Regions from separate parts of the Pilosibacter sp. NGB245 genome, predicted to be linked through region 1. Evidence: predicted binding sites of a transcription regulator. Region 1 holds the regulator's gene; each other region holds the start of a gene.

Region 1 (11,065 bases):
GTGTAAGACCCATGCTTGTATCTACGGATTTGCCGTTCTTTACAGCAGAAAGGCTTGCGCCGTTTCCAAGATGGCAAACGATGATCTTTAAATCCTCGTACGGTTTTCCAGCAACCTCAGCAGCTCTCTTGGATACGAAGCTGTGGGAGGTTCCGTGGAAGCCATATCTTCTTACTTTGTACTTCTCGTAGTACTCGTACGGAAGGCCGTAAAGGTAAGCCTCCTCCGGCATTGTCTGATGGAATGCAGTATCGAATACAGCTACCATCGGTACGTTCGGCATAAGCTCCTGGCAAGCGCGGATACCGATCAGGTTTGCCGGGTTGTGAAGCGGTGCAAGATCGTTGCACTCTTCGATTGCTTTCATAGCCTCATCTGTGATCACTGTGGAAGAAGTAAACTTCTCACCGCCGTGTACGACACGGTGACCAACAGCGCCAACCTCTGCAAGGCTTGCGATAACGCCGCTCTTCTTGTTTGTGAGAGCGTCTAATACCATCTGGATCGCCTGTGTGTGTGTCGGCATCGGGGAAACGGTAACTTTCTTCTCTCCGCCTGCCGGCTGGTATGTGATCTGGCTTCCTTCGATACCAATTCTCTCGCAGAGACCTTTTGCAAGAACTGCCTCTGTATCAGAGTTGATTAACTGGTACTTTAAGGAAGAGCTTCCGCAGTTGATAACTAAAATATTCATGACAGATAAAACTCCTTGTGATTATAAAATAGAATCTGTGTCTTCCGGTCTCCGGAACGAAGACTGGATATTACAGTTGTTGCCAAAAAGGGAACGCCGTTTCCTCTTGATCGATTTTGCGTCGTTCCCCATTGTTGTTAAGTAATTATAGATTAAGCCATCTGAGCCTGTACAGCTGTAAGAGCTACTACACCAACGATATCCTCAGCAGAGCATCCACGGGAAAGGTCGTTGACCGGTCTTGCGATACCCTGGAGCATCGGGCCGTAAGCTTCTGCTTTAGCAAGTCTCTGAACCAGCTTGTAACCGATGTTGCCGCAGTCAAGGTTCGGGAAGATAAGAACGTTAGCATGACCTGCAACTTCGCTTCCTTTTGCTTTTGCTTTTGCTACGGACGGAACAATCGCTGCATCGAGCTGTAACTCGCCGTCAAGGTCAAGCTGCGGGTACTTCTCGTTTGCGATCTTTGTAGCCTCTACAACCTTGTCTACAAGAGCGTGCTTTGCGCTGCCCTTTGTGGAGTGGGAAAGCATAGCTACGATCGGCTTCTCACCAACAAGTGCGCGGAAGCTCTTAGCGGAGCTGTCAGCGATTGCAGCGAGCTCTGCAGATGTCGGATCCTGGTTTAAACCACAGTCAGCGAATAAGAATGTGCCGTTTGCACCGTACTCGCAGTTCGGAACGTCCATGATGAAGAAACCGGATACAAGCTCTGTTCCCGGAGCTGTCTTTAAGATCTGAAGAGCCGGTCTTAATGTATCAGCTGTTGCGTGGCAAGCACCTGCAACAAGTCCGTCAGCGTCTTTTTCTTTTACCATCATAACGCCGTATGTGATGTAATCTGTCTTTAAGATCTCCTGTGCTTTCTCGAGAGTCATACCCTTTTTCTCTCTTAATTTGAACAGGGTCTCTGCGTAGTGGTCAAACTTCGGATCAGTATCCGGATCTACGACCTTAAGGCCAGTAAGGTCAACTTCCAGCCAGTGAGCACCATCCATGATCTTTTCCTCTTTTCCGATCATGATCAGGTCAGCGGTCTTCTCCTTTAATACCTGTGCTGCAGCAATAAGAGTTCTCTTATCGTTGCTCTCCGGCAGAATGATTGTCATTACATCCTGTTTTGCCTTTTCTTTCATAAGATCAATAAATGCCATGATGATTGACTCCTTCCTCAATATGGGTTTTCATACGTATTTTTATTATATCGCAGCTAAATACTGGATACAAGACTATATTCTCCAATTTTTTGCACTTTTTTCAATACCTCTCGTTAAATTTAAAACAATGCGGTAAAAAAACGGGCACAGCGGAAGTTTGACCGGAAGCAGCTGCCTGCCTATCGGGAAATTTTATCGAACGTTCCGGTAACAAGTGAAAACACGCTTCGCGAGTTTCCCCTTGTTATCGCGACAGTCACCAAGGTCTCGCGCAAGCACGGACTTTGGCTCGTTGTTCGCGTAAACAAACAGCTCCGGTCGACCAGGAATACTGATTGCCGGAGCTGTTTGTATCTTTTATCTTTTCTCTGCAGGACCGCAGTCATATTTATTGTTCGCATTGCTGCAGCAGTCTCTGTCAGTATCATTTTTCGGTCAGATCTTCTCATACCGCTCAACATCTACAACAAAGATCGTCGCACCGCCGACATCGACCGACATCGGCATTGTTGCGCAGTGGACCATGGAGGAACCGGATACATACGGCATATTGATCGTGATCTTCTGGTGATGGCCGCACTCCTTTTTAATAATATCGATCGCTTCATCAACCCGCGCTTCTTCCGTCACGATCATCAGGGTCGTATTCCCTTTTTTCAGGAATCCGCCGGTCGTGGAAAGACGGGTCACGCTGAATTTGTGTTTTGTGAGTGATGTCGTCACATCGTCCTCGTTGTCATACCGGATAATTGCGTAGATCAGTTTCATATAGCATCCATCCTTTCTGCGTCTTATTTCGAAGATTGCGGTATGCGCCGCAAAGATATAACTGTAACACTAAGGCAGCCGCTCTGAATTCTTTCTGATATTTTTGAATATTCTTATCATCCTGGAACAATCAGTCTTTCACACGCTGCTTAGATGCAGTATATCACATTTTTTCTTTGAGAACAATAAATATTGCATTAAGATTTTGTTTCGACTATGATATTAGATAACGAATGCAGGCAAATGATCTGCACAAGTTGAGGAGATCTACTATGAAAACAGCTGCCATCATTGCAGAATACAATCCATTCCACAATGGCCATAAATATCAGATTGAAGAGACAAGACGCCGGACCGGAGCCGATTTCATCGCGGTCGTCATGAGCGGTGACTTCGTACAGCGCGGGGCCCCGGCAATCTACAGCAAGTTTCTCCGGACTCGCTCCGCGCTTCTCTCCGGCGCTGACCTCGTTGTCGAAATGCCCGTTTTCGGAAGTCTGAGCGCTGCCCAGGATTTCGCACGTTGCGGAATCTCTTTGTTTCATCATATGGGGATCATCGATGTGCTCTCCTTCGGCAGTGAAGCAGGGGAAATCAAAAAATTGCAGGAACTGGCAGACCAGGCCGGCACAGAGACGGAAGAACAGTCGGATCTGATCCGTAAAAGTCTCCGAAGCGGCCTTACCTACCCACAGGCACTGGCTCTTGCCAGAAAAGATTCTGTTCCTGTATCGCCCAACGATATCCTTGCGGTTGAGTACCTGAAGGCATTAAAGGAATTTTCTTCCGCGGTCGAACCCTGGACCCTGAAACGCTCCGATCCCGGGTATCACTCCGAAGGGCGGGACGGCTCTTTCGCTTCTGCAACAGCGATCCGAAAGGCGATCTCTGCGCAGGATCCGGATTTTCTCTCAGCTGTTCTCCCGGATTCCCACTTTGAAAGTCTGCAGGCCGAATCCGAGGTTCCATTATTTCCGGATGATTTTTCTCTCCTGATAGAACAGAAGATCCTGACTTCCGCTCTGGAAAAAATTCAGAGCATTTCCGGTATGCCGGAGGACCTCGCCGCAAAGCTCTATAAAAACCGTCTGGAATTTCTCCGAACCGATGCACTGACCGCAGCCAGAAAAGACCGGCAGTATACTTACGCGAAGGTCAGCCGCGCTCTTATGAATCTCATGCTGGATATCACAGACAAGGACCAACGGGGATTTGCTGCCTGCGATTACGCTCCATGGGTCCGGATCCTGGGATTCCGAAAAACATCCGCAGCACTTTTATCGGAATTGAAAAAGCATTGCGATATCCCTGTCATCGTCAAGACCGCTGATGCCAACGAGATTCTCTCCCCGGAAGTCTATCCGCTTTTTGAGAAAAATCTGACCGCATCTGAGATCTGCCGGATGGTGCGGGAGCTGAAATCAGGAAAGGTACAAAAAAACGAATTTACCCGTTCGCCGATCATGATCCCGTGAACTATATCGGCAATTGAATTACCGCGCATCTGCATTTTAGATCACCGTATCTACGATGTAGATGCTTCTTTTTTCCGGTTCCTTTTCTCCGCATATTTGGCTGACACTTCTTCCGACTGCGACGGACATTGGCTGGAATAGCTCTCTTCCTGCCGGATCTGCTGTCACGCACGTTTTCAGATCACGCCGTCCGATATTCTGACAGTGCTTCCCACGCCTTCCCGACCGCGTTTTTTTGTTATCACGATCTTTTTTTCAATCCTGTCTTTCAGCTCCGCAACATGAGAAATGATACCGACAAGTTTTTTTCCGTCCGCAAGATTTCCCAGTGCCTTTACCGCCTGGTCCAGCGCATCCTCATCAAGAGAACCGAATCCTTCGTCCACAAACATGGCATCCAGCTGGATCCCGCCTGCCATAGACTGGATCTCATCCGAAAGTCCCAGCGCCAGGGAAAGCGAGGCCTGGAACGTTTCGCCGCCGGAGAGCGTCTTTACACTCCGCTCACTTCCGTTATAGTGATCGATCACATTCAGTTCCAGTCCGCTCTTGTCCTTTTTGTTCCCCGATGTCTCACTTCTTTTCAGTTCATACTGACCGCTGCTCATCGTCATCAGCCGGATATTCGCCCGCCTCAGAATCCGGTCAAAATACGCCATCTGGACATAGGTCTCAAGTTCGATCTTCCGCTTTCCATTCAGTGTCCCGGCTGCCGTGTCCGCAAGTGAGTGGACCCAGATATATTCCTGTTCTGTCTGTTCCATGAGATTCTGCCAGGTGCAGACCTTCTCGTAGATCTTCCGGTTGTTCTGTAAAGCCGAATGGAGCTGTTCCCGCTGTTTTAATGTTCCTGTTTTTTTCGTCTCCAGGCGTTCCAGCATCTCTGAGAGTTCCGTTTCCTTCAGCTCTTCTCTTTTTCCGATCTGTTTTTCCAGTGTTTCCACCGCAGAATCCAAGCTCGCCATATCTCTCTGGTATTTTTCCATTTTAGCCTTCGCGCTGCTTTCTTCCAGCTCCAGCTCCCTTTTCTGCGTTTTCATCATTTTCAGGTTTTCTTCGATCTCTGCCGCATTTTGCCCTTCCAGCCTTTCCTGAAGCTCTTTCACCTGCACCTTCAGCATTGACAGGGATGTCAACAGGTTCTGCTCCGACAAGGCAAGCGCCGTATTTTTTTCTTTCGCCGTCTCCAGAGCCTTTTCCAGCTTCTTTATTGAATCTTCCAGCGTTTTTAGCTGTTTCAGCTGTTCTGCATTCGATCTGATACGGATTTCCAGTTCACAAAGTTCTTTCTCCGTCTTTGTTATCGCCAGTCTGGCTGCCGTCATACACTCCGCAGGATCCGATATCTCTGATATCCTGTTATACAGGTCTGCTTTCAAAACGGCAGGAAGCTCCACTATCCTCTTTATCTCGAGATCCAGATTTTCTTTTAAGTTTCCGGCTCTCTCGCTCAGCCTCTCAGACTTCACTCCTGCCCGTTCAGCTTCCTTCTTCCTTAGTTTCAGTTCTTCCTGATCCGGGATCTCTTCTGCAAGCTCAGCAGGAGCCGGGTGATGACAGGAACCGCATACCGGACAGGGGATTCCTTCCTCCAGATCCTGTGCAAGAATGCCGGCCTGGGCATTCAGAAACAGTGTTTCCAGGTGTCCATACCGTATGCGGCTCTCATCACGCAGGGAAATCGAGATTGCGTACTCTTTCTGCACATCTTTCAATTCCCTGTAAGTCGACTCAAGCCGCTCCAGGTGTTCTTCCAGTTCCTTTTTCTGTCGCAAAAGTGCTTCTTTCGCATTTGACAGCTGCTCTTTCTCCACCGGTGCTCTGGAAATCTTCTCTCTGTCCCCAGACCGGTTCTCCAGTTCTGTTTGCAGAAGATCCGTCTGTTCCTGCATCGACTTTCTATCTGTCTGAACGCTCAAAAGTGTCTGTTCTTTCCCAGCCGCTTCTCCTCTTTTCTGATCCAGTTCCAGAAATCTCTGACTATCCAGTTCCAGTTTCTGAACTTTCTTTGCCAGTTCTTCGCGAAGCTCCGACTTTTTCTCCACTTTTTTCCATTCTGCAAGGACCGCTTCATACTCCGGATTCAGTCGTTCCCGTTCCTGTTTTTTATTCTCCAGTTCTGCCTCGATCCGTCTGATCTGGGCCGCCTTTCCCTTTTTTTCATTTACCGCGCGGATCTGCTTTTCCAGGCTCTGCACAGATCCATCCAGCGTTTCCAGATGTACCTTTTCTTTTTCTGTCTCACTGCGCAGCAGCTCGATCCCCCGCATTGTTTTTCCTTCAAAGTGTACCTTTTTTAAGGAATTAAATTCCTGTTCCGCCGCCGGATCTTCCTCAAAGCAGGCATCCTCCAGGTACTGGGTAATGCTCCGGCGCAGATCATCATAATCTTTTCGTCTGCGCTTTTCCTCGTCCCGCAGACGCCACTGGATCTCCTGAAAGATCTCCGTGTGAAAGATCTGACGGAAGATTTCTCCGCGTTCCGCAGTCCCTGCGATCAGAAGTTTCTGGAAATCCCCCTGGGCGATCATCGCAATCTGAGTAAACTGTTTATAGTCGAGACCCATCAGCTCCGTCACAGCCTTTGTGACCGCGCCCATCTTTGCCACTGGCTGACGTCCGTCGGGATAGATCAGTTCCGCATCCGCTTTTTTCGTTGTAAATCCGGTTCCTCGCTTTTTCGGGCATTCATATTCCGGATTTCTTCTGACGATATATTCTTTTCCCTGATAGGCGAAAGTCAGCTCCACAAACGTCTCCGTCTCTGCTTTCGCATATTTGCTCCGGAACATTCCGGCTTCCCGCACAGTTCCGCTTGCCTCACCGTACAGGGCAAATGTGATCGCATCAAAGATCGTCGTCTTACCGGCGCCGGTATCTCCCGTGATCAGGTAAAGACCGTGTTCTCCAAGTTGTTCAAAATCGATCGTGTTCTCCCCCGCGTATGGGCCGAAGGCACTGATCACCAGTTTTTCAGGTTTCATTCTTTTATCTCCCGGATCAATTGCTCTGCAAAATTCTTCTGCTGTTTCGTCATAGGCTGATTATTCTGAAGTTCATAGAACTCATAAAACAGTTCGATCTCTGTCTTTTTTTCTACGGCCTGCGCTGCATCGACCTCCTGAGTGGTTTTTGTCCTCTGATTGTCATACAAAAGCTGCATGATATTCGGGTAGATCACACGCAGTTTCTGAAGACCGTCCGGCACATCATCCTCGTCCGTCAAGGTCACCTGGATATAATCTTCACGGTTCATATCTCTGTAAAAAGAACGGTCGGTAAGTTCCAGATAAGTGCCCCGGAGCTTCCTCATATCCCGGAGAGGTTTTAACGGCAGCAGGCTGGTCCTTACTGTTCCTTTTTTCTCCAACTCCACGACTGTAATTGATTTCTCCTGGTCCACCTCCGAAAATGAATATTTTAAGGGAGTCCCGCAATAGCGAACCCGGTCAGTTCCTACGTTTTGGGGACTGTGGATATGTCCAAGTGCTGTATAATCAAACGGTGTAAAGACCGCTGCGTCAATGTTGTCGAGACCACCGACCTGAACATCCTCCGACTCGCACCTGGAAGCTCCCGTGACAAACTGGTGTGCGACAAGGATGTTTCTATCCTTCAGATCGATCTCCATATGGCGGATCACCGTCTCCGCCGCAGTCTGGACATCCGTTACCAGATCCGCCTCATTCTCAAATACATGCCGCACAGTCGAAGGGCGGATAAACGGGAGCAGGTGGATCCAGACTGTTCCGTATTGATCCTTCAGCGGAATCTTCGTGACACTCCCATCATATACAGGCGAAAGGTAGATCCCCCGGCTGTTCAACAGTCTTCCGCCGAAAGCCAGCCGTTCCGCCGAATCATGGTTCCCGCTGATAATAAAAACAGGAATCGCTCTCCCGGCAAGCCTTGTGATAAATTCGTCGAACACCTGGACCGCCTCCGCGGACGGGATCTGCTTGTCATAAATATCACCGGCCAGGATGATCCCGTCCGGCTTTTCTTCTTCCGCCAGATCAAGAATTCTTTTAAGAATATATTTCTGGTCTTCGATCATCGAAAACTCATTGACTCTCTTTCCGATATGAAGGTCCGATAAATGGAATAATTTCATTGGTTCCTCCTATTGCTCTCTCTTCTGCTCCTCCTATTGTACCGTTTTATCCCGGCAATAGCAAGCAAGGAACTTTTGGCCGCCGGTCAGCTGGAATGCAAGTATCCCGGAGAAAGAACAAGATCCCCGGACATCATTCTGCCCAAAGGATCTCGTTTGCAGCCCGGAGAGTCTTTCTCTCCGCATCCTCTCTTCTGTATCTTTCTGTCTTATATCATCACTTTATATACGGGTTTCCCGGCGTCTCCGCATAATACTCCACGGAGATCATATCACCGGCACGGAGTTCGTCAGAAACCATTCCGTTGATCAGTTTCAGCTCATATACATATTCCCGCACGGACATACCGGAATGATGATAATAAGTTTTTGCAACAGACCAGAGGGTATCACCTTTTTCCACCTCGATCGTCGTATAATAGCGGTTATAGACGGCATCATCCTCGTCTTCATTCGCCATAACCAGGGTCTTTCCAAAAAAGCAGGACATGATCATCACGATCATCACAAGAGCGATCAAATACTTCTTCATATTGGTTCCTCCTCTGTATTCAGTAAGTGCAAACTCATGTTCGGGAACATCTGTTCTGGTTTAGATTCTATCACGCGAACATATGTTTGTCAATTCTTTTTCTCCATTTTTTCGAACAAAAGTTTGCTTTTTTTCGCAGTTTATGATACTATGTATGCAGAGAAGAAATATTCTTTTGCAGATTATTACAGCGGTCGTCAAATGTCTCCCCGTGTATGCGCGGTTGCCATTTTCCTAATCGCCGTGACGAATAAAAGGAGGGGTCTCATGAGTCAGGGAAAAATTACTGATAAGCAGAAAGAAATACTTGAATATATAAAAGAAATGATCTTAAAGAAAGGATATCCGCCGGCTGTGCGCGAGATCTGTGAGGCGGTTCACTTGAAATCCACCTCCTCGGTCCACTCCCACCTGGAATCCCTGGAGAAGAACGGATATATCCGCCGGGATCCGACGAAGCCGAGAACTATCGAGATTCTCGATGATGATTTCGCTCTTACAAGACGTGAAGTTGTAAATGTGCCGGTGATCGGTACGGTCGCCGCCGGAACTCCGATCCTCGCGGAGCAGAATATCGAAGATTATCTTCCGATCCCTGCCGAAATGCTCCCGAATAAAGAAGTATTTATGTTAAAGGTAAAAGGAAACAGTATGATCGAAGCAGGGATCTACAGCGGTGATAAAGTCATCGTTGCAAAGCAGCCGGACGCCGAGAACGGCGATAAAGTCGTTGCGCTCGTTGATGACTCCGCGACCGTAAAAACGTTCTACAAAGAGAACGGTCACTTCCGTCTCCAGCCAGAAAACTCCACGATGGACCCGATCATCCTGGATCACGTAGAGATCCTCGGTAAAGTCATCGGTCTTTTCCGCATGATGAGTTGATTTGTTTATAACAAAAGAAAAATCCCCGGCAGTCCGCTGTGTTTTTGCAGTGGAACTGTCGGAGATTTTTTCATATCTTCCAGGCTGTGCTCTTGCGCTGTTGTCCCTTTCCCTATTTCGAGAATACCAGTCGAAATATCTTATGCCCGAAATGAGATGCAGCCGTTTGTCGGGTTAAATATTATTTCATGATTTTCCAATGTATCATTTACTCCTATAGAGCTCGGCAAACCAGAATCTGCGATTCTAATGTTTTTGCTTTAATTCATAGGACGGATGATATAAGCCGGTTGGTTCGTAAAATTCGTCACCAATATAGTGAAAACCCAGCTTACGCAAAACCTTTGCAGATTCAGTATTATGAGGATTATGTCCTGCAAACAGTGCGTCTGCTTTCTAAATGGAAAACGCGTAGTTGATGACAGCCGATGCAGCTTCCACTGCGTAGCCTTTTCTCCAGAATTGCGGAAGCAGATGAAACCCGATCTCATATTCATTCTTACGATATGGTCGCAATCCGCAGCATCCAATCGCGAGATCCAGGGTGCGTTCGGCTTTGAGAACCCGCAGGCAATCTATAAGTGGATCGCCGGGAAATCACTTCCAAGCCTGAACAACTTTATCATTCTCAGCAGACTGTTACATACCAGCATTGAAAATATCCTCGTCATTGACGGGGATATTCCTCTTTTATGGGTTTCTTTAAACCAAGGGTTCAATGACATCTTCCCTCTCTCGCCTTATAATCGTGTCATAAGGAATTGATGCGAAGGAGGCGAATACATCATGAAAATGACTTCGGCTTATGCCAATAAACTGCTCAAAAGCCTGGCGGACGAAAAGTCCTACTGGGAAGCCAAGGAAGCGACATCCCGTACATACGTTGCCGCCGTCAGCGAGGAACCGGTCATTCCGGAGTATGACTACTCCGCCGTTTCCGAGACGTTGAAAGAAATTGATCGAAAAACCGTTATTATCAAGCACGCCCTGAACCTGGCCAACGCAACAGCAAAGATCATGGTAGGCGATACGGAAATGAGCGTCGACAGCATTCTGGTAAGGATGGCACAGCTCAACTCCCGCAAAGCGACCCTGGACACCATGCGGAAATGCCTTCCGAAAATGAGGGAATCTTCCCATGCATTCAGCTCCAGGAATGCCGTTCCTGAGTATCGCTATACCAATTACGATCCAGAACTGGTAAAACAGGATTACGAACATATCTCCGGCGAAATCATGGAAATGCAGATTGCCCTTGATCAGTACAATCAGACGTTCCTGTTTGAAGCGGACATGTGACATACTCCCACCACTTAGCTCACGCTTGAAGTGGGGGCTTCTCGTTCGATTACCCCGTTGGGCAAAGCATTCACGAGCGATCCCCGTGTGTCCCACGGTTCTTTTTGTCTGATATATTTTTATGATGCTTTTTCGCTTTTT
Region 2 (11,065 bases), 1.5 Mb from region 1:
CGGTTGATCTCTCAGGCAAAAGGACAGGGCATACAAATAACCACAATGGGGAAAATCCCCGTTGTATGCAAATGTTCTACTCTTTGGAGAGCTGATATCTTATCAGCTCTTATTTTTTGCGCGTGAGCCCGGGGAATTGATTGCAGGGGCCGCGGCTATGATCATGAAAGAGGAGGATAACAAAAATGGACACACTGATGCAGCTTGTAACAAAAGGAAATGATTTTCTGTGGAGCTTTCTCCTGATCATTCTCCTATGCGGAACAGGGCTTTACTACACGATCCGCTTAAGATTCATCCAGGTCAGAAAGTTCGTGGAAGGCGTCCGCCAGGTATTCGGACATTTCAGCATGAACGGCGAAAAGCACGAGAAAGGTGAGATGACCCCGTTCCAGTCCATCGCCACGGCGATCGCTGCCCAGGTAGGAACCGGAAACCTCGCAGGAGCGGCGACAGCCCTCATCGGAGGCGGACCTGGTGCGATCTTCTGGATGTGGGTCAGCGCATTCCTCGGAATGGCGACGATCTATGCGGAGGCAGTTCTGGCACAGACATATAAGACAGAGGTAAACGGCGAGGTGACAGGAGGCCCTGTCTACTACATCAAGGCGGCGTTCAAGGGCACATTTGGAAAAGTGCTCTCCACTCTGTTCGCGGTATTTATTATTCTTGCTCTGGGCTTTATGGGAAACATGGTTCAGTCCAATTCCGTCGGGGCAGCGTTTGTGGAAGCATTTCAGGTATTCCATGTGGAACTTTCGCCGGTGATCGTCGGCATTGTTGTCGCAGTGATCGCAGCGGTGATCTTCCTTGGAGGAACAAAGAGTCTGGCAACGGTAGTTGAGAAGATCGTTCCGATCATGGCCGGTGTTTATATCGTCGGCAGCCTGATTCTGATCTGCATGAACATCACGGCTCTTCCGGCAGCGTTCCTTTCCATTATTGAGGGGGCGTTTGCACCGGAAGCAGTTCTCGGCGCAGGCGCGGGAATCACAGTGCGCGAGGCGATCCGCTATGGTGTTGCCCGCGGCCTTTTCTCCAACGAGGCCGGTATGGGTTCCACACCGCACGCACATGCGAGAGCAAAAGCGGAATCCCCGCATCATCAGGGACTCTGCGCGATGGTCAGCGTCTTCATCGACACATTTATCGTCCTGAACCTGACTGTATTTTCCGTTCTCACGACAGGCGTTATGAGCAGCGGAAAGGACGGCACAGCGCTCACACAGGCGGCATTCATGAAAGGATTCGGCAGCGCCGGCATCATCTTCGTCGCGGTGTGCCTGTTCTTCTTCGCATTTTCCACGATCTTAAGCTGGCATTTCTTCGGACTTGTCAACGTGAAGTACCTGTTCGGTGAGAAAGCGTCAAAGCTTTACTCCATGATTGTTGTTGTCTGCATCGTGATCGGTTCCTGCCTGAAGCTGGAGCTTGTATGGTCTTTAGCAGACTTCTTCAACGGTCTGATGGTCATCCCGAACGTCCTTGCACTGCTGGCACTCAGCGGGCTCGTGGTGAGAGCATCGAAGGAGCGGTAGACGCAGAAGTCTTTTAAAATGAAATATTGACAGCCGGAAAGGCTGAGCGTAAGGCGGCAGACTGTGTATTGTGGGCATGGGCTGCCGTCTTTTTGATTTACGCGAACAAAGAGCCAAAGTCCGCGCTTGCGCGAGGCCTTGGCATTGTCGCGATAACAAGTGGTACATGTAAAAAAATCTCCCCGGAATTTGTGAAGGATGCCGATTGACAGCCGGATGGAAATCCGATATAGTACCCATATCTGAAATCTTTCCGGAGTTTATCCGGATCACCGATCTGATATAGTGAGCACGAAAAAATATGTGCTGCAGATCGTCACACCGGCGGGTCGCCGAAAGAATCGTGGAAAGCCAAATGAATAAAACGAAAGGAGACGGGAGGGAAGTATACTGCTTCGCAATGCGAAGAAACAACAAGAAATGGTTGACTTTTTACAGGGATTATATTATGATTAACGAGTACAGAACACTTGTTCGCGTCTAATGACTGATCGGGCGGCATCTGCGTTGATCCTGCAGATTTTACGGGAGACCGCCTGGATTCTGATCGATTTTGTTATCCGGAAAATAAAAAGTGCAGTTCCGGATTTTGGAGGAAAAATATGAATAAAGATGATAAATTAAAAGCCCTTGATGCGGCTCTCACACAGATCGAAAAAGCTTACGGAAAAGGTTCCGTTATGAAACTCGGAGATTCCGGCGCAAATATGAATATCGAGACGGTTCCGACCGGTTCTCTGAGCCTTGATATCGCTCTCGGCCTCGGCGGAGTCCCGAAGGGACGTGTTGTAGAGATCTACGGGCCGGAGTCCAGTGGTAAGACGACGGTCGCTCTCCATATGGTAGCGGAAGTACAGAAACGCGGCGGTATCGCTGGATTTATCGACGCGGAGCACGCACTTGATCCGGTATACGCGAAAAATATCGGCGTTGATATCGATAACCTCTATATCTCCCAGCCGGATAACGGCGAGCAGGCGCTGGAGATCACGGAAACAATGGTGCGCTCCGGTGCCGTCGATATCGTGATCGTGGACTCCGTAGCGGCGCTTGTTCCGAAAGCAGAGATCGACGGCGATATGGGTGACTCCCACGTCGGCTTACAGGCCCGTTTAATGTCCCAGGCGTTAAGAAAACTGACCGCGATCATCAGCAAGACAAACTGTATCGTGATCTTTATCAACCAGCTCCGTGAGAAGGTTGGCGTCATGTTCGGAAATCCGGAGACAACGACCGGCGGACGTGCGTTAAAGTTCTATTCCTCCGTCCGTCTCGATGTGAGAAGAACCGAGTCCTTAAAGCAGAGCGGAGAGGTGATCGGAAACCATGTCCGTGTAAAGGTCGTAAAGAACAAGATCGCGCCGCCATTTAAAGAAGCCGAGTTTGACATTATGTTCGGAAAAGGAATCTCCCGTGAGGGTGATGTCCTTGATCTCGCTGCCGATGCGAATATTGTTGAGAAGAGCGGTTCCTGGTATGCATACAAGGGCGCAAAGATCGGTCAGGGACGTGAAAACGCAAAGAATTATCTGCTGCAGAATCCGCTGATCTGTGAGGAGATCGAAAACCAGGTGAGAGAGCTCCACGGACTGGAAGCACAGCACGTTGTCCCGGGTGAGATGGCTGCAGAGACAGCTCCGGAGGAGACACTGGCGGCGGAGACAGAGGCAGACGAGTAAAAAGCAGGAACAGCGTTACCTTTCACGGAACGTCAGAAACAGCATTCCTGCAGACAGTACAGGGACTTCTCTGAATAACAGGGAGAAGAATAACTGTAGATAGAAAGATACAGGAAACACACGGATGAGAGAGTGGATACAGGAAGAACACCGGGAACATAAAATGTATGCCGGTGCAGATGGGGAGGCGATCCCGGAGGAGTTTCGGGAAGCCCGAAATAAGGGACTCTACTATCTCCAGTTTTCCGGAAAAACAGAAAATGAGATGCGTAAGAAGCTGGCGGAACAGGAGCTTTCGCCAGCCTCTGTTGAAGATGCGATCCTTTTTCTGAAACATTACCGGTATCTGGATGATGAGGACTATGCAAGGCGGTATGTAGAGAAAAACGGACATAAAAAGAGTATCCGCCAGATGAAATTTGACCTCCGCCAGAAAGGTGTCAGCGATGATCTGGTGGAAATGATATTCGAGGATATGGAAGTTGACGAGTCTGCCCAGATCCTCGGACTGCTGAGAAAGAAAAACTACGATCTGGAGGAACCGGACCCGGCAAAGCGTCAGAAGATCTACGCGTTCCTGGCGAGAAAAGGCTTTTCTTATGACGCGATCAACAGTGCGATGAAACAGTGGGAGTGAGAAGCTGTTTTTGATCGGTGAACAGGAACTGCAGTGCTGCTTTTCAGAGGCTGAGAGAGCCCGCGGACTGCAGTTCGACAACCTTCGTGGGGATGCACAGAAGTCCCCGGAATGCGGGCATTATACTTGACATAATGCATAAAACAGTTTAGAATTGAAGTGTTGTAATTAGTACAATGAAAACTAAATAAAGGAGGTGCTCCTGTGTCACCAATAATCAGCATGTTGATAGCAGCAATTATTGTGGCTCCTATTACCTGGAAGATAGCTGTGGCTCACCATAAAAAAAGTTACGAGAGTAAGATCGGAAGCGCAGAGGAAAAATCCAGAGAAATAATAGATGAAGCATTGAAGGTCGCCGAGACGAAGAAGAAAGAAGCTCTCCTGGAAGCGAAGGAAGAGAATTTAAAAGCGAAAAACGAGCTTGAAAAGGAAACCAGAGAACGGAGAGCCGAGATCCAGCGTTATGAGCGCCGCGTACTGAGCAAAGAGGAAAACCTTGACAAAAAATCTGAGGCAATGGAGAGAAAAGAATCCAGTCTTGCCGCGAAGGAAGAAACTTTAAGAAAACGTTCTTCCGAGGTCGAGGAATTATTTGCTAAGGAGCAGGAAGAACTGGAGAAGATCTCCGGACTTACCAGCGAACAGGCGAAAGAATATCTTCTGAAATCTGTTGAGGAAGATGTAAAACACGACACTGCAAAGCTTATCAAGGAATTAGAAGCCAAGGCAAAAGAAGAAGCAGACAAGAAAGCAAAGGAATACGTGGTTACAGCGATCCAGAGATGTGCTGCTGACCATGTTGCAGAGACAACAGTTTCTGTTGTACAGCTCCCGAGCGACGAGATGAAAGGCCGCATCATTGGACGAGAGGGACGTAATATCCGTACTCTTGAGACAATGACAGGTGTGGAACTCATCATCGATGATACACCGGAAGCTGTCGTATTATCCGGTTTTGATCCGGTAAGACGTGAAGTCGCAAGAATTGCTCTTGAGAGACTGATCGTGGATGGACGTATCCATCCGGCGAGAATTGAAGAGATGGTGGAGAAAGCGCAGAAGGAAGTTGAAAACATGATGCGCGAGGAAGGTGAAGCTGCGATCCTTGAGGTCGGCATTCACAATATCCATCCGGAGCTCGTCAAGCTCCTCGGCAAGATGAAGTTCAGGACCAGCTATGGTCAGAACGCATTGAAGCATTCCATCGAGGTCGCACAGTTATCCGGTTTACTGGCAGCCGAGATCGGTGTGGACGTCAGAATGGCAAAGCGTGCCGGCTTATTACATGACATTGGAAAATCCGTTGACCATGAGATGGAAGGTTCCCATGTACAGCTCGGATCGGAACTGTGTAAGAAATACAAAGAATCCCCGATCGTTATCAATGCTGTGGAATCTCACCATGGCGATGTTGAGCCGACGAACCTTATTTCCTGCATCGTTCAGGCAGCAGATACGATTTCCGCTGCAAGACCGGGCGCAAGAAGAGAGACGTTGGAGACATACACGAACCGCTTAAAGCAGCTTGAGGATATTACAAACTCCTTCAAGGGAGTTGATAAGTCCTTTGCGATCCAGGCGGGACGCGAAGTGCGCATTATGGTAGTGCCGGAGCAGATCAGCGATGACGATATGGTTCTTCTCGCAAGAGACATATCCAAGAAGATCGAAGAAAGCCTGGAATATCCGGGACAGATCAAAGTCAACGTGATCCGCGAGTCCAGAGTTACCGATTACGCGAAATAAAATTGAAAGCCGTTGCTGTGCAGAGAGGATCTGTATGGCTGCGGCTTTTTTATTTACGCGAACAACGAGCCAAAGTCCGCGCTTGCGCGAGACCTTGGTGACTGTCGCGATAACAAACAGGCACTGCGTGCCTAAGATGCGCACTCGCGCGAAGATGAGGATTGTCGCAAGCGACCGCGCTCGGCGCGAGAATGTGTCGAGATACATTTTTAGGAGGAAATTTCATATGGCAAAAATTGGTTTTATCGGCATGGGAAATATGGGAACCGCGATCATGCGGGGACTTTTAAAGACATATCAGCCGGAGGAGCTGCTTTTTACGAGCGCTCATGAAGCGAAGATGCAGAAGATCACAGAGGAGACGGGCGTTGCCCACGTTTTCACAGCAACCGAGTGCGCAGAGCAGGTAAAATATCTGGTCCTCGCGGTAAAACCTCAGGTTCTTCCGACTGTGTTTAAAGAATTAAACGGAAAGATCCGTAAAAATCAGGTTGTGATCTCCATCGCGGCCGGATATGCGATCGCGGATCTTCAGGCAGGACTCGGAGACGAGGCGAGAATTGTCCGCTCGATGCCGAACACCCCGGCGATGGTCGGCGAGGGAATGTCCGGTGTGAGCTATGATGAGAACCTGTTTACGGACGAGGAAAAACAGGTGATCGACGGTTTCTTCACTTCTTTCGGAAAGATGGAGAAGGTGGACGAGAAGCTGATGGATGTTGTGGGAAGCGCCAGCGGCTGTTCACCGGCATATGTATACATGTTCATCGAGGCGCTGGCTGACGGCTGCGTGAAGAACGGACTTCCTCGCCAGGCTGCCTACAAGATGGTTGCCCAGGCGGTGCTCGGCAGCGCGAAGATGGTCCTTGAGACAGGAAAACATCCGGGCGAATTAAAGGATATGGTATGCTCTCCGGGCGGAACAACGATCGAAGGACTTGCCGCCCTGGAAGAGAATGGATTCCGCGGTGCGATCATCAAGGCCTGCGATGCGAACTTTGAGAAGAATAAGAAATTAAAGGGCTGATTGCTGTAAAAAGAATTCTCCTATTATTCACAGATAATGAGATAAATTGCGAACAAGAAGCAAATCGCAGACAGTTCTATGCAGACATGTCGGATTTTGTGAAATGATTGACTGTGGATCAGAACAAAGCATAAAGTGAGAGGAAATGAAAGAAATATGGAAAAGACAATTCGTTTAAAACGTGAACTTGCCTATACAGGAATGATCTTAAAGATCTACCGGGACACCGTCGTTGCGAACGGGATCGAGGAGGTCTATGACTATATCCATCATGACGGCGCTGCCGCTGTTCTTCCGGTGACAAAGGACGGAAAGATCCTGATGGTGCGCCAGTACCGGAACGCCCTGGACCGCTTTACTCTGGAAATCCCGGCGGGAAAGCTGGATGCGCCGGATGAGCCGAAGATCGAGTGTGCAGCGAGAGAACTTGAGGAGGAGACGGGATTCCGCAGTGAAAATCTGGAATTCCTGATGACGGTCAATACAACGGTGGCATTCTGTGACGAGCGTATCGGTGTCTATATCGCGAAAGATCTGATCCCGTCGAAACAGCACCTCGACGCAGACGAGAGTATCGACGTGGAGGAGTGGGAAGTGAAGGACCTTCTGGATCTGATCTACAGCGGGAAGATGACGGACGCAAAGACGATCGCGGCGATCCTTGCGTATGCCCAGAAGGAAGGAATCCGGTAAGAGCCGGTACTGGAAGACTAAAAAATCAGAAACAATATTGTGGATAAAGCATGGGACTGTGCGCATACACTGTGAAAAAGGAACAGGGGCGGCAGCGCTATGACTGGGATCCGCAGACACCGGAGACTATTGGACAGTCAGTTGTTCTGGCTGTCCTTTTTTTTATTTGTTGGGACTGCAGCGGGAACGATTTTTTGCAATCACATGAGCATGGAGATGAAGAATACGCTGGAACAATGGTTTGCGGGGATCTTTGCGCCTGCGGAGCTGTCGTCAGTGGATTATTACAGCCTGTTCGCAGGCATTCTGAAGAAGCGCTTTGTGTGGATCCTGGTGGGGATCCTGATCTGCCAGACGTCGCTGTCCGGGATCATCTGCTATGCGTCGGCAGTCTGCGTATCGTTTCAGGCGTCAGTGATCGTCTGTGCCCTGACGATGCACAGCGGATTCAGCGGGATCCTGCTCTTTTTTGGGCTGGTCTTTCCACAGGGGATCTTTTATGCGCTGGCGGCGTATCTCTTGTGGATCGTGGTCCGGGAACCGGTGCGGGGGAATGAGCAATCCCGGATCTTGAGTATGATCTTATTGACAGCACTCGGAATCGCAGCAGAGACTTTGATCAATCCGGAAGTTTCAGCAGGAGTTTTTCGGTTCTTTTCGTAGACACAAGTGAGGATGAAGGCACGGAACTGCTGCAAAAAGGTACTGAAAAAGGTTTCCGGGCTGCATGAGTTCCCTGCAAAGGGATTCAAGTGGGAAAAATCCGTTTGATTTTGCCATAAAATGGGGATATAATGTAGAAAAATATTGGTTTTGCCGGGGAAAATAAGGGAACAGTGGATTACAGTGGCCGCAAATGAACGGGGAAAAGGTATGAGAGAGGAAATTCAGACCTTCATCCATTATATGGAGGAGGAAAAGCAAGCGTCAAAAAATACAACGCTTTCTTATCAGAGGGATCTTCTGAAGATGGCGGATTATCTGGAAGAGAACGGGATCACGGAGTGCGGAAAGGTAACAAAGACCGCGCTGAATTCTTATCTCCTTTTTCAGGGAAAAGAGGGAAAGGCGGCATCGACGGTCTCAAGGTCCCTGGCGTCCGCAAAGTCATTTTTCGGCTGGATGCATAGGAGAGGAATGATCCGGAGGGATCCTGCAGAATCGATCCATGCACCGAAGATCGAAAAGAAGGTGCCAGTGATCCTCACAGTAGATGAGGTGACGAGACTTCTGGACCAGCCGTCCTGTGCGAATCCGAAAGAGATCCGTGATAAGGCGATGCTGGAGCTTTTATATGCGACCGGGATCCGTGTGACGGAGCTTGTAAGCCTGAAGCTTTCAGACGTGAATATGGCGGTCGGCTTTATCACCTGCCGGGATGAGCATAAAGAGCGGATGATCCCGTTCGGCCATGCGGCGAAAAATGCGCTGGCGAAGTATCTGGAGGCCTCGCGGGAGACGTTCTTAAAGGGAATGAGTTCGGAACTTCTCTTTACAAACTGCAGCGGAGGAGTCATGAGCCGTCAGGGCTTCTGGAAGCTGATCAAATATTATGGGGAGCGGGCCGGGATCGAGGAGGACATCACACCGCACACCCTGCGCCACTCTTTTGCGGTCCATCTTTTGAGCAACGGCGCTGACATGCGCGCTGTTCAGACCATGATGGGGCATTCCGACCTGGCATCCACGCAGATGTATACGGCATATGCGACGGAAAATACAGTCCGGGAGGCGTACCAGGGGGCACATCCGAGAAAGTGAAAAAACATTTTGCGAATATACACATTCTTCGCAGACAATATACCGATATCGATCGAAACAAACGGCAGAGAACGGAGCCTTTGAGAAAATTTGTCGGCCTGCGCTGACTGGAACACAGAGGCTGAACTCGAATTGAACTAAGAAAAAGAGCACCTATCGTGTTACTGTACACGGTAGGAATTTTCTGAACTGAAAATTCCGTACAATACAGTTGTGGCAGCAGATTTTGCCGATTCGGAATGCGAAGCATCGGCAAAATCCTGTTACAGTGCGCGGGCATGGAGTGCCCGTGTACTGTAACCCTATCATCACAATGTCAGAAAGAAAAATCCCTGAAACATTGATCGTAAGGTGCTCTTTTTATCATTTATTTCTGATCCATTCTCGCCAAGATACTTCTCGCAACGGAAAGTCCATTCGCGGATGCCTGCTGAAGTCCGCGGGTTACGGACGCGCCGTCACCGATGGCGCGGAGACCGTGGATGTTTGTCTCAAAGTCCTTATCGACAACGACCTTGTTGGAATAGAATTTAACTTCCACGCCGTAAAGCAGTGTCTCGTCACTGGCGATACCCGGAGTTACCTTGTCCAGAGCTTTTAACATCTCCTTGATGTCGACCATGATGCGGTGCGGGAGAACTAAGGAAAGGTCGCCCGGAACAGCATCCTTTAAGGTCGGGATGATATTGTTTCTGCAGAGACGCTCCTCTGTGGTGCGGCGGCCTCTCTGGAAGTCTCCGAAGGTCTGGACGAGGATCTTTCCGTCGCAGAGCATGTTGGAGAGCTGGGCGATGTGTTTACCATACTCGATCGGGGTCTTGAACGGTTTTGTGAAGTTCTTGGATACCAGGATCGCGAAGTTGGTGTTGTTTGTCTTGTATTCTTTTGATTTATAAGCATGACCGTTTACGACAGCCAGACCGTTTTCGTAATACTCGGTCGCAACCTCACCGGACGGGTTCGTACAGAAGGTGCGGACTTTATCGTCGAAGGTCGGTGTGTAGTATACGAGTTTTGCCTCGTATAGGTTCTTGTTGAGGAATTCCATGACCTCGTCGCGGACCTCGACACGGACACCGATATCAACGGTGCCGACCTCGGTATCGATTCCGTGGTCGTCACAGATGTGGGAGAACCAGTCGGAACCTTCGCGACCGATGGCGGAGACGATCTCGTCTGCGTAGTATGCCTCGTCTTTATCGGTAATGACACCTTTTGCAGCTCCGTTTTCGATGATGATATCTTTTACCATCGTGTTGAATTCCATGTGGATGCCGTTTGCGAGGAGGTGATCCTGCAGGCGGGTATAAATCTTGTAGCCTTCCTCGGTTCCGAGGTGACGGATCGGGCATTCGATCAGTTTTAAGTTTGCATTGATGGCCTTTTTACGGATCTTGCGGATCTCCTGCTGTTTGTCAACACCGTATACGTTCTGATCAGCGCCGAACTGCAGATAGATATCGTCGGATTCCCTGATGAGCTCTGTCGCCTTATCGTATCCTAAGATCTCCGGCAGATTTCCTCCGACATCCGGGGAAAGGGAGAGTTTTCCGTCGGAGAAAGCTCCGGCTCCTGCAAAGCCTGTGGTGATGGAACATGGTTTGCAGCCAACGCATACTTTTGTTTTTCTCTTCGGACAGACACGTTTCTCGATCGGTCTTCCTTTTTCAATCATCAGAATGTTTAATTCTGGCTTTTCTTTGATCAGCTCATACGCGCAGAAGATTCCGGACGGGCCTGCGCCGATGATGATCACGTCAAAATGTTCTCCGGATTTCATATCACAAGTCTCCTTTCGGGTGAGCATATACGGACACCAGGACAGGGAGCGTTCCTTGCACACCATTCTTTATCGTATCATAGTTCTCCCCGACACGCAAGATGAGAGAAACGAAAATCAGATCATTGATATGGGAAAGAATACCGGCAAAATTGTCTAAAAATTAACGTTAAACAAAAGATTATTAAGTAAAGCACATAA
Region 3 (11,065 bases), 710 kb from region 1:
CCAAGTGTGGCACAGTCAATTGCCAAGGTGCTTGGTGCAGATGAGAGAAAAGACGGATACATGGAGGGAAACGGTTCTATCGTTTCATGGTGTGTGGGGCATCTGGTTGAGTTGGCACAGCCGGATGCCTATTTTGATGCATGGAAAAAGTGGACCTACGACAGCCTGCCTATGATACCGGAGCATTGGCAGCATGAGGTCAAGAAAGACACGGTTGCTCAGTACAGGGTATTAAAGGAGCTGATGCATGATACAAGAGTAGACAGCGTGGTATGTGCCACAGATGCAGGACGGGAAGGAGAGCTTATCTTCCGTTTGGTGTATGAACAGGCGGGATGCAGCAAACCCATGAAACGCTTATGGATTTCATCTATGGAGGAAAGTGCCATAAGGGAAGGTTTTGAGAATTTAAAGCCGGGAAGTGACTACGATCACTTATATCATTCTGCGCTTTGCAGACAGGAAGCGGACTGGCTTGTGGGTATCAACGGTACAAGGCTTTTTACCGTTTTATATGGCGGCAAGGTGTTAAAGGTGGGCAGGGTACAGACACCTACTCTTGCCATGCTTGTAGAGCGTGAAGCAAAGATTATGAATTTCAAGAAAGAGCAGTATTTTATGGCTCATATCCTCTGCGGTGGCGTGGATGCAGTCACAGAGAGGATTGACAATAAAACAGAAGCAGAAAATGTGGCAGGAGCTTGTCTGAACGGACAGGCTCTTGTTACATCTGTGGCAAAGGAAGAAAAGACGGTGGCACCACCGAAGCTCTATGAACTTACCACGCTTCAGAGAGATGCCAACCGTCTATTCGGTTTTACAGCAAAGCAGACTTTGGAGTACACCCAGAGCCTTTATGAAAAGAAGCTGTGTACCTATCCGAGAACGGACAGCCAGTATTTGTCTGACGATATGGAGCAGACCGCCGGAAATGTGATTGAAGCAATTTTTGGTTCCATATTGTTTGAGGAAAATAGGATGTTCAATCCGGATATTAAGCGAGTGTTAAACAGCAAAAAGGTCACAGACCACCATGCGATTATCCCCACAATGGAGATTGCCAAAGCTGACCTTGCAGCCCTGCCGGAAACGGAGCGAAAAATTTTATCCCTTGTGGCCAACAGACTGCTGTGTGCTACGGGGGAGAAATATCTTTATGAAACAGTCAAGGCAGAGCTTTCCTGTGGGGGATACACCTTTGTCACTTCCGGCAAGTCGGTCTTAAAAAACGGATGGAAAGATTTTGAGGATGCCTTTAAGCGTTCTTTTAAGACAACGGAAGATAAGGAGCAGGAGGATAAGAAACTGCCGGAGCTTTCCGAGGGGCAGACCTTTGACGGGGTACAGACGAAGATTAGCGAGCATTATACCACACCGCCGAAGCACTTTACGGATGTGATATTTTGTGAGCGTAAGGAGTGGATAGGAATTGAAGAAAGGAGTTCAGCATGAGAAGAAAAAAAGATAAAAGCAATGGCATTACTGCTTTGTATGAAAGACTGTCTCGTGATGATGATAATGCTGGAGAGAGTAACAGTATAGTTCATCAAAAGCAAATGCTTGAAGATTATGCTATGAAACATGGTTTTACGAATCTTGTTCATTTTACCGATGATGGTTGGAGTGGAGCGACCTTTGACAGACCTTCATGGAACAGACTTGTTGAAGGTGTTAAAAACGGAGAAATCACTGCCTGTATCTGCAAAGATATGTCCAGAATCGGCAGAGATCATCTGCAAGTAGGTTTTTTCACTGACATTCTGTTTAGAGAAAAGGAAGTTCGATTTATAGCAATCAATAATGGTATTGACAGTGACCGTCAAGAAACCAGTGAGTTTGCCCCTTTTCTGAATATCATGAATGAGTGGTTTGTCAGGGACACAAGTAAGAAAATTAAAGCTGTACTGAAATCCAGAGGTTCTTCCGGCAACGCTCATACAAGTAATATCCCACCATACGGCTATTTGAAAGACCCCGAAAACCCCGACCATTGGATTATTGATGAAGAAGCTGCTGAAGTAGTCCGCAGAATTTATCGCATGACTATTGAGGGAAAAGGACCTTATCAGATAGCAAGAGAACTTTCAGAAGAAAAAATTGAAAGACCATCTTATTATCTTGGCAAAAAGGGACTTGGAAATCATGCAAGCAACTATGACAAAGAAAATCCGTATATGTGGCGAGGAAATCAGGTTACTACTCTGATTGCCCGACCAGAGTATATCGGAAAGACTGTCAATTTCAGGACATTCAAAAATTCCTATAAGGACAAAAAGACGAAAAGGGCAGATAAGGAAGATTGGGTGGTTTTTGATGATACACAAGAGCCTATTGTCGATGAAGAAACATGGCTGCTTGCTCAAAAGTTAAGACAGAATGTAAGAAAAGCAGATCCTATGGGCGAGCCTAATGTTCTGACCGGAAAGATTTACTGTGCTGATTGTGGTGCGCCGATGTATAATCACAGGCAGCGGAAAGGGCGAGAAAGAATATACTATACTGCCAAAGGCGAAAAAAGGACAAGTTATTCCAATCCGGCAGATTGTTATGAATGTTCCACATATAATCTTGCTTATCAGAAGTATGACCGGCATTGTACTTGCCACCATATTTCAACAAAAGCACTTAAAAGCATCATTCTGAAAACCATACAAGAGACTTGCCATTATGTTTCTTTGAATGAGCAGGAGTTTGTCTATTCTCTGCAAGAAGAATCGGCGATGAAAGATATTGCTGTTTCTGAAACTGTAAAAAAACGCATTGAAAGAAATCAGAAGCGAGTTCACGAACTGGATATGCTTATCAGGAAAATCTATGAAGATAACGTGATTGGAAGATTGCCGGACAGGCTTTTTCAGAGTATGCTTACTGATTATGAAAATGAGCAGAACGAGCTAAACAAGATTATTGAGACTGACACCGCTGATATGCAACGGATTATAGGCGGTCAAAATAATGTGGAGCGTTTTCTAAAGCTGGTTAAAAAGTATGAGAACATTACAGAACTTACTCCTGCCATGATAAATGAATTTATCGACAAAATTCTGGTTCACGAGCCACAAGGAAAAGGTGCAGACCGCACCACAGAGGTGGAGATATATCTTAACTATGTCGGGCAATTTCAAGTACCTGTGGAGCAGCATGAACCAACAGAGGAAGAAAGGATTGCTGCTGAAAAAGAGGCGGAACGACTTCGCAGAAAACGAGAATCCAATCGTAAGTATATGAAAAAGATTCGTGAGAAATCAAAAGAATTTGCGGAGCATGAGCGTATAGCAGAAGAAAAAAGTTCTGATAGCAATGTGTGTGTTGAACAGAACGCCACAAGCAAATCAAATCGGCAAAAAGTGAAAGGAGAAAAAATAGCATGACAGAATTGAAATCACGAATCCATGACAAAAGCAACGGTCTGGACTATGTTCTTGTGGGCGATTACTATGTGCCGGACTTGAAGCTACCGGAGGAACACCGCCCTATCGGTATGTGGGGCAGACTGCACAGGACATATTTGGAGCAGTACCGCCCTACAAGGTTCTCTGCCCTCTGTTTATCCGGCGAACTGCATACTTACCTTGCTGACCTGGACGAACAGGCAACGGAAAGATGCAGCCTTATCATTGAGCAGATGAAACAAGCCGAGGGTGTGACCGAAACCATGAAAGCAGACAATCAGATGTTGTGGGTACAGTCCATGAACTCTATTCGTAACCGAGCCGAAGAAATCATCAGACAGGAAATGATTTACTGCTGATTTTATCAAGTCCAAAACCAACAAATTTATATCGTAAACGAAGCGACAGGTATTTCCTTATGAAGTGTCTGTCGCTTTTCATTTATCAAACTTTAAGGAGGAAAACACAATGAAGATGAACCGGAATGAAATGGAAGCCCTTTATGCCTTTGGCTGTCCGAACCTGAAAGCAACTGTCGAGCGTTTGCGTATGGTAGCTGCCCTTGCACCCGATCCAGTGGCGAAGAAGCTGTTTTATATGCTTTCCGTTAAGCTGAGTGCTGAAGGTGTTGAAAGGTGGTATCGCTGCTTTTACTGCAAGCTGCGTGTGTTGAAAAACCATAGGGAGGGCTGCTATGGCGAGACTTACGAAGATTGAGAAAGAAACAATTGTTCTCTTTAATGAGGGCGAGGACAAGGCAAATATCTACACCCACAACGCCGGATTGAAAAAGAGGTTGGCTGCTTTTGCTAAGAAGTACCCTGACCTTTGCAGACTGGAAAAATCCAATGTTCAAGGCGGTGTTTCTTATGAGCTGGCAAAGTCCCGTCTGTCTATCCGCTTCCTGCCGCCTTACAGTGAGGAACGCAGACAGAAAGCCAGCGAATATGCGAAAAAGCATGGGCTGAACAGCCAGCAGGGACAATGTGATAATCAGGGCTGATATGCGGTTAAAATGTCAGGTGCAGACCTGATGTTTTGACCGTTGCCTATCGTCTGCAAGGAAAGTATCGGGGACTATGGATTTTGCAGAAATGTGCGTTACAAGGCTTGAACAGGAACTCTGCACACAAAATTTTTTCTTCCATTCTTTAAGTTGATGAAGTATAATAAAATATGAAAAATTGAGGTTTTTAATGCTCGATTTCAAACAATCATTTTTATATATCTGGGACTATGGAGGGCAAAATGAATGATTTTTTACGAATGTGTTTTAATATAATTACACAAATAGGTCCCTATTTAGTTGTACTTCTTCTTTTGAAATATCTTGTAAATCTTCAACAAAAGAGAGCTAAAGAACGAGAGGAAGAACAGAAAAAGGGAATAATTAGAACGCATTATACAATAAAAACAGAGAAATTCCTTGTCGTGGCATTTATCGTAGGTACAATATTTTTTGCTTGTTGTACGGCTATGAGTCTTAGGGAAAAAGAAGATATGTTTGTCATTTGTATATTTGGAATATTTTTTTTAGTAGGCATAAGCGGAATAGTCAATATGGTAATGTGGAAACTGGAAGTGAACGGAGATGAAATCACATGGCGTTCAACTTTTGGCAGAAAGAGAACTTTTCACTTTGAAGACATTACCTATTGCGAGAGAAAGAAAGGTTCTATGCGTGTATATGTAAATGGAGAAAAATTATTTACCATTGATAGTAATATTGACAAAGAAGAATTTATGGAGGATATAGAGAGAAGAAGAATCCCTGTAAAATCTTACTGGGCAAATCAGCATAAGAAAAATCGTAAATGACATAGATTTTATAACAGTACGATGTTAGACAACTGAATATGACCGTTAAGGTCAGGTGAAGAAACCGATGTATTGAGCGTAAAGCGATCATGCGTCGGTTTTTCTTATTTCATGAGCTGACAGAATTCCGACTGTATATCACCCGTGAGGAAAGTATCGGTGACTATGGATTTTGCATAAATGCGCGTTACAAGGCTTGAACAGGAACTCTGCACACAAATTTTTTCTTCCATTCGTTAAGTTGATGAAGTATAATGAAAAATAAGATAAAGTTAATTCTTGGAGGTGTTATTCATGTTTGGTTTTAAGAAAAATGAAAAGCCAACGCTCATTATTGAAGCAAAAGATCTAATGGAAATTATCAAGTCTGATTATGATAATGATATGGCTTTTACTCTTATTGAGTTTTCCTATAATGAGAAAAAATATGTGATGGGTTCCTGTGTTTTACCTGCTAACGCAGAGGAATGTAAAGAAAATATATCTTTTATATTTCAAGACAGAGTTTTTGAAAGTTTTGAGGAATTTCAAACTGCTATTATTATAGATAATAAAAACATCTTACAATTAGAAAAACCCCTTGAAATTTTAAGAGCAGGAATTATTGATAATGAGCCTATGCTGAAAACGCCATGGGGAGATAAAAGATTAGCTGATAAAGCTGTTAATAAATAGCGTGTCGCTTTGAAAGGAGTACAAATTTATGGCATTATTGATGTTTAGAACTTTTGGAGTGATTATAGTATCATTTATAGTCTTAATTATGTATGTTTTGCATAGAAAGAAAAATGGGAAGTTTATAAAACGAAAGGCTGTCAATGAAGAAGAAAAAATAAAATATCAAAAATGGGAAAAAATAATCAATGTGATGGCAGTTGTTGGGTTATTGATTCTCGGTATATTTATAACTGTTCCTTGTTGCTTGGATATACCTTATTTACTATCTAACAATTTAGTTGAAGTTACCGGAGAAGTTACACAAGGTGCAATGTCAGGAGAAAACTCTAATAGTGAAAGAAGAATACATATTAGAGACGAGAAAACTGGAGAAGAACATTCATTAAAATATTGGGGAACAGGTAGCGATTTAGGAGATAAGATAACTGTAAGGTATTTACCACACACAGAATATGGGTATGTAGTTGAATAGAATAAAAATAAATATCCTATTTTGTTTTGGGAAATTTGTAGATTACCTGTAATCTGCCACAACTGAATATGACCGTCAAGGTCAGATAAAGAAACCGATGTATTGAGCGTAAAGCGATCATGCGTCGGTTTTTCTTATTTCATGAGCTGACAGAATTCCGACTGTATATCGCCTGTGAGGAAAGTATCGGAGACTATGGATTTTGCGGAAATGTGCGTTATAGGTAAGTAAAAAACTACTTGATAGAGCGTGAATTGAATTGTTCATATCGGTATGATATAATTTACTGAAATGAAGCAAGAAGGTGGACTTTTGTATGAAAAAATTTTTGAAAATATTGCTAATCATTGTAGGAATAGTTTTTTTGATTTTTGCAGCGCTGATATGTATTGGACTGTTTGTTGATTATGATGACCATATTGAAAATGGTCGTTATACTTATGTTCCGGAAGATGACAATAAAGACAATGCATATGTCGAATTCAATTTGAGTGATTACGATAAAAAGGATTCTGAACTCATATATTATAGTTCTGTCGAAGAAGCTATTTTGAATTCTCCTTTGAATGCTGAAAATGAAGAATTTTCTGTTCCAGAAGATTTTCTTAATCATGTTGATGAAATATTGCATATATGGAATGGCAAACAGTATGATACGATTTTCTATCGGGCAGGAAGCGATAATGATCCCGTTCAAGGTTTTGTGATGGCACGCTGCAAAAAACAGGTGGAGGAAGCAACTGTACAATATGCGTTTATGAATGCTACACCGGTTACAACTAAAGCGGATAGCATTCTTATATCTGATATTACAGAACTAATTCATTCATCTTTAAAATTAAGTGATTTTCAACAGGACTTGAATCCAAATTATCCAGATACCAGATTTGTTTTTGGCTATGCACATGATAAGGAAATTTACTCATTAGAAGTAGAAGGTCAAAAGCCAGATGGTGTTATTGAAATCAATGTATATGACAGAACGATGTATCTATGGTATTATGATGATTTAAAGAGCGACAAGAGAGGAAACAATCTAAGTTATTCAGTAGATATGCCAGAGTAATTTTTCAAATTGTCTAATCTGCCACAACTGAATATGACCGTTAAGGTCAGATGAAGAAACCGATGTATTGAGCGTAAAGCGATCATGCGTCGGTTTTTCTTTTTGCAAAATAGTCCGGTGGACTGTTTTGTAAAACCGAAGGAACTGACAGAGCTTGGGACGGGGCGAAGTCAGTTTGTTCGGGCGGGAGTACAGAGGGTGCAACCCTTTGTGCATGGGTACAGGGAATGCAATACCCCTGTGCAGGTCAAGGGCGGCAGCCTTGCCCAGTTAAGTGGCGTTTCGCCACTTAGTACTGGGTATTACTTGACGCAGAAAGCCGCAAGGAATCAGCTTCGCTGCCCTTCTCCCCTGTCGGGGAAATCAAAAAGAAAAGGAGGAACTCATGTGAAATTAACAAGGCACAATGGACGAGCTGGAAAGAATGGCGTTTATAATCCGAAGCACAATGACCGCAGTTTTGACATTGCCAACAGCGAACACATTGACGAAGAACGAGCCAAACAAAATCTCTATTGGGACTGTTACAATGGCTTCTGCAATTTCAAAAATCCCGATAAGGAAAATGAGCTGTCTGCCACTTTTGAAGATGTGGAACAGCTTTTTTATCGTCAGCGGTATCGTGATTTTGTAACCGGACAAAACGAAAGAAATGTGAAGAACCGACACCCTGAAAGGAATAAGGAAACCGGTGATTTACTCAAAAGCAAAAAGACCTGTCCAGAGGAAACGGTCTATCAGATTGGAACACTTGATAATCATGTTCCACCGGAACTGCTCATTGAGATTGTCACAGAATTTATGGAAATCGTAAATGAGCGTTTCGGCTCTCATGTCCATATCCTGAATTGGGCGCTGCACTTGGATGAAAGCACCCCTCATATTCACGAGCGTCATGTGTTCGACTGTGAAAATCAATATGGAGAGATTGCCCCACAACAGGAAAAGGCTTTGGAAGCATTGGGGTTTGAACTGCCGGAACCGGAGAAGCCAGTCGGAAGAAAAAACAACCGCAAGATGACTTTCGATTCAGCTTGCCGAGTGCTGCTGTTTGATGTGGCGAAAAAGCATGGCTTACAACTGGAAGAAGAACCGGAATATGGTGGTCGTGCATATCTGGAAAAACAGGACTATATTCTTTTCAAGCAAAAGGAGCAACTGGCAGCACAGGAGCAAAAGTTGGAAGAACTCACGATGAAGATTGAAGATGTGGAAGCTTTGGTGGACGAGGTTGCCGATATTGCCTATGACAAGGCGGTTGAGGTCGTTGCTGATACTGTAAAACTGGAAACGCACAAGGAGGATATTAAGCTGGTGGAGCAGTCTAAGGCGTGGGTTCTCTCCCCTGAGCGTAAGGCTTCAAAGAAAGAAGTTGAGTATGCAGTGAAACGATTGGATGGCGTGATTGCCAGAATCACAAATGCTATGAAATCAACTATTCAGAAAATCCAAACTACGCTGATGAAACCGGAGGTCAAAAAAGCCGGAACGGAGCAAATCAAGAAGAAAGCCAAAAGTTCCATTATAGAGCAGTTGAGCCGCAAGAAGAAGGAAATGGCAGAGCGTGAAGTCAGCCGGACAATTCCGGCGAAAAGCAAAAAACAGGATATGGAACTTTAAGGCACTTGCTATTTTCGTTTTGAAAATGACAGGTGCTTTTGCTTTAGGGAGCAGGAAAATATCTTCCATTCTTTAGGTTGATGAAGTATAATGATAGTAAGAAATTTTTTGCGTTAGAAGCTATTTCTGCATTTCCGGATTTTGTTACGAATACATTAATTCCTATTACTAAATCAAGGCTAAAAGATAAAGAGAAACCATTAGAAAAAACAGAAATCTCTTATGTTACAGAATATTTACAAAAGCTTTCGGAGTTACTAAGAGAGGAAAAATTAAATGAAATGATAGAGTGTCCGATAATGTAGAAGGAGGAATTCTCATGGAAATAATTTTACTTTGCTTGTATGGAAAAGTTACAGTTATAGTTATCTTTTTAATAATATACCTATATTGGATATGGAAGAAGGTTAGACTTATAAAATGGGAGCAGGCACCTGGTGACACCAGAGATTGGATACGAAATCACGAAAAAAATATTAATAAAATTATTAAAATTATTTCTGGGATAGGTTTGATATTTATGGTTTATTGCATAGTTATTCCTGCTATATTAGATATTCCGACGTTAGTCAAGCAAGAGTATACAGTTACAGAAGGAATAGTAGAGTCTTGGAATTATAGTGATGAGGAAAGGCTAGAAGAGCGAAGTATATCAATAAAGGATGATACTGGACAGGAAAAATCTGTAATAGTATATAGTACAGGTATTCATCAAGGAGAACACTTAGTAGTTGAGTATCTCCCTCATTCAAAATATGGAATAGTAAAGGAGCGGATAAGATGAAATGGTTTAAACACTTAGTTTTCTTGGTGTTTTTTGTAATGTTTGAGTTTGATACACTAAATAAAGTGGTAATATATACTTGGTAAGAGGAGAGATTTTTATGAAAAAGGTTATAACGATAATTAGTTGTTGTATTATAATTTTTAGTATAGGAGGATGTATGAATAGAGAGAAATATATGTCTGATTGGTTTACATCAGAACAAGAGGAAGCAGATAAAATGATGGAGCAAATAATAGAAGCATGTAGAAAACAGGATACGCAGAAACTGAAAGAACTATTTTCAGAAAATAGTAGAAAAAATATCAAAAATATTGATGTGAAAAGCAATGAATTGTTTCAGTATTTAAAAGGAGATATACAAACATTTGAAGGAGATTGTGCCTCTTCAAGTGACAGTGATCACGGAAAAAAAATAATTGAACTTGACGGAATGTATAATATATCTACATCAAGCGAAAAGTATCACATGAATTTCTATATGTATAGTCAAAATGATAGTGATAGTAAGGCAGTAGGTTTGTATAAAATTGAAATTGCATTGGAGAGCGAAGTGGCTGAGGATAATTTTATATGGGATAATCCCCCAAACGGTATTTTTGTTGGAGGACAAAATTGATTTTTGTTATGAGAGAACATTAAAGTATAAATTTCGGATGGTATAAGAAAAACTGACTACAATTAAATCTTCACAGCTTTACTAAGCAGGAAATCTGAAAAGTTCTCCTGCTTTTTTGCACTCAAAATAGAATGTGGAACTCTAAGACACTTGCTGTCTTCGTTTTGAAAATGACAGGTGCTTTTGCTTTGGGAGGCAAGAAAAAATCTTCCATTCTTTAGGTTGATGAAGTATAATGTAAGCAACAAACTTGAAGTTTAAGGGGATGATATTATGGATTTTGCTATATTTAGATTGTTTATAAGAGTTTCATTATTTGTTATAGCGTTAATTGCTTGCATTATCTATCTAATTAAAAAAAGAAAACTTATCTATTCGATATTTTTTGATAAAGAAGCGATAAAAAAAGAATATACTGGAAAAAATGATATAATATTTCTTCGATTGGCTAATACCATTCTTGTTATAGTAGCTATTCTTTTAATCTTATATTTGAAAGATTTTGTTTTAGATATGCCTTACATCATAAACAAACAGTATAGTTATGCAGAAGGATATGTAACTGAACAATCTCATGGTGGTGCAGATATATCTTCTGAAAGAAGAAGTGTTTTTC

Evidence for each region. The regulator LexA, encoded in region 1, represses DNA repair genes until DNA is damaged. The targets are predictions, from matches to a motif close to CNAACANNTGTTNG.
Region 2: a site for LexA is predicted at 2,002-2,015, ahead of recA (recombinase RecA). Genes of this name have one in related genera too.
Region 3: a site for LexA is predicted at 4,600-4,613, ahead of ACXMYH_RS05480 (DUF6560 family protein). Genes of this name have one in related genera too.

The regions. Positions count from the first base shown of each region.
Region 1 covers NZ_CM171584.1:1,930,615-1,941,679, forward strand. Annotated here, with positions in the region: gene ACXMYH_RS08620 (acetate kinase) at 1-694, opposite strand, end outside; gene pta (phosphate acetyltransferase) at 847-1,848, opposite strand; gene ACXMYH_RS08630 (cyclic-di-AMP receptor) at 2,287-2,619, opposite strand; gene ACXMYH_RS08635 (tRNA(Met) cytidine acetate ligase) at 2,892-4,094, shown strand; gene ACXMYH_RS08640 (AAA family ATPase) at 4,271-7,078, opposite strand; gene ACXMYH_RS08645 (exonuclease SbcCD subunit D) at 7,075-8,208, opposite strand; gene ACXMYH_RS08650 (LysM peptidoglycan-binding domain-containing protein) at 8,426-8,740, opposite strand; gene lexA (transcriptional repressor LexA) at 9,008-9,625, shown strand; gene ACXMYH_RS08660 (GNAT family N-acetyltransferase) at 10,022-10,141, opposite strand; gene ACXMYH_RS08665 (hypothetical protein) at 10,412-10,924, shown strand; gene ACXMYH_RS08670 (RNA-guided endonuclease TnpB family protein) at 11,044-11,065, opposite strand, start outside.
Region 2 covers NZ_CM171584.1:401,542-412,606, forward strand. Annotated here, with positions in the region: glycine riboswitch at 1-37, shown strand, start outside; gene ACXMYH_RS01740 (alanine/glycine:cation symporter family protein) at 186-1,538, shown strand; gene recA (recombinase RecA) at 2,141-3,217, shown strand; gene ACXMYH_RS01750 (regulatory protein RecX) at 3,342-3,854, shown strand; gene rny (ribonuclease Y) at 4,077-5,603, shown strand; gene proC (pyrroline-5-carboxylate reductase) at 5,830-6,630, shown strand; gene ACXMYH_RS01765 (NUDIX hydrolase) at 6,787-7,323, shown strand; gene ACXMYH_RS01770 (hypothetical protein) at 7,540-7,986, shown strand; gene xerD (site-specific tyrosine recombinase XerD) at 8,197-9,084, shown strand; gene ACXMYH_RS01780 (NAD(P)/FAD-dependent oxidoreductase) at 9,452-10,864, opposite strand.
Region 3 covers NZ_CM171584.1:1,216,003-1,227,067, forward strand. Annotated here, with positions in the region: gene ACXMYH_RS05455 (DNA topoisomerase) at 1-1,452, shown strand, start outside; gene ACXMYH_RS05460 (DUF4368 domain-containing protein) at 1,449-3,371, shown strand; gene ACXMYH_RS05465 (TnpV protein) at 3,368-3,751, shown strand; gene ACXMYH_RS05470 (hypothetical protein) at 3,861-4,109, shown strand; gene ACXMYH_RS05475 (hypothetical protein) at 4,087-4,395, shown strand; gene ACXMYH_RS05480 (DUF6560 family protein) at 4,641-5,210, shown strand; gene ACXMYH_RS05485 (hypothetical protein) at 5,505-5,885, shown strand; gene ACXMYH_RS05490 (hypothetical protein) at 5,914-6,360, shown strand; gene ACXMYH_RS05495 (hypothetical protein) at 6,677-7,426, shown strand; gene ACXMYH_RS05500 (plasmid recombination protein) at 7,814-9,046, shown strand; gene ACXMYH_RS05505 (hypothetical protein) at 9,366-9,830, shown strand; gene ACXMYH_RS05510 (DUF5104 domain-containing protein) at 9,991-10,449, shown strand; gene ACXMYH_RS05515 (hypothetical protein) at 10,723-11,065, shown strand, end outside.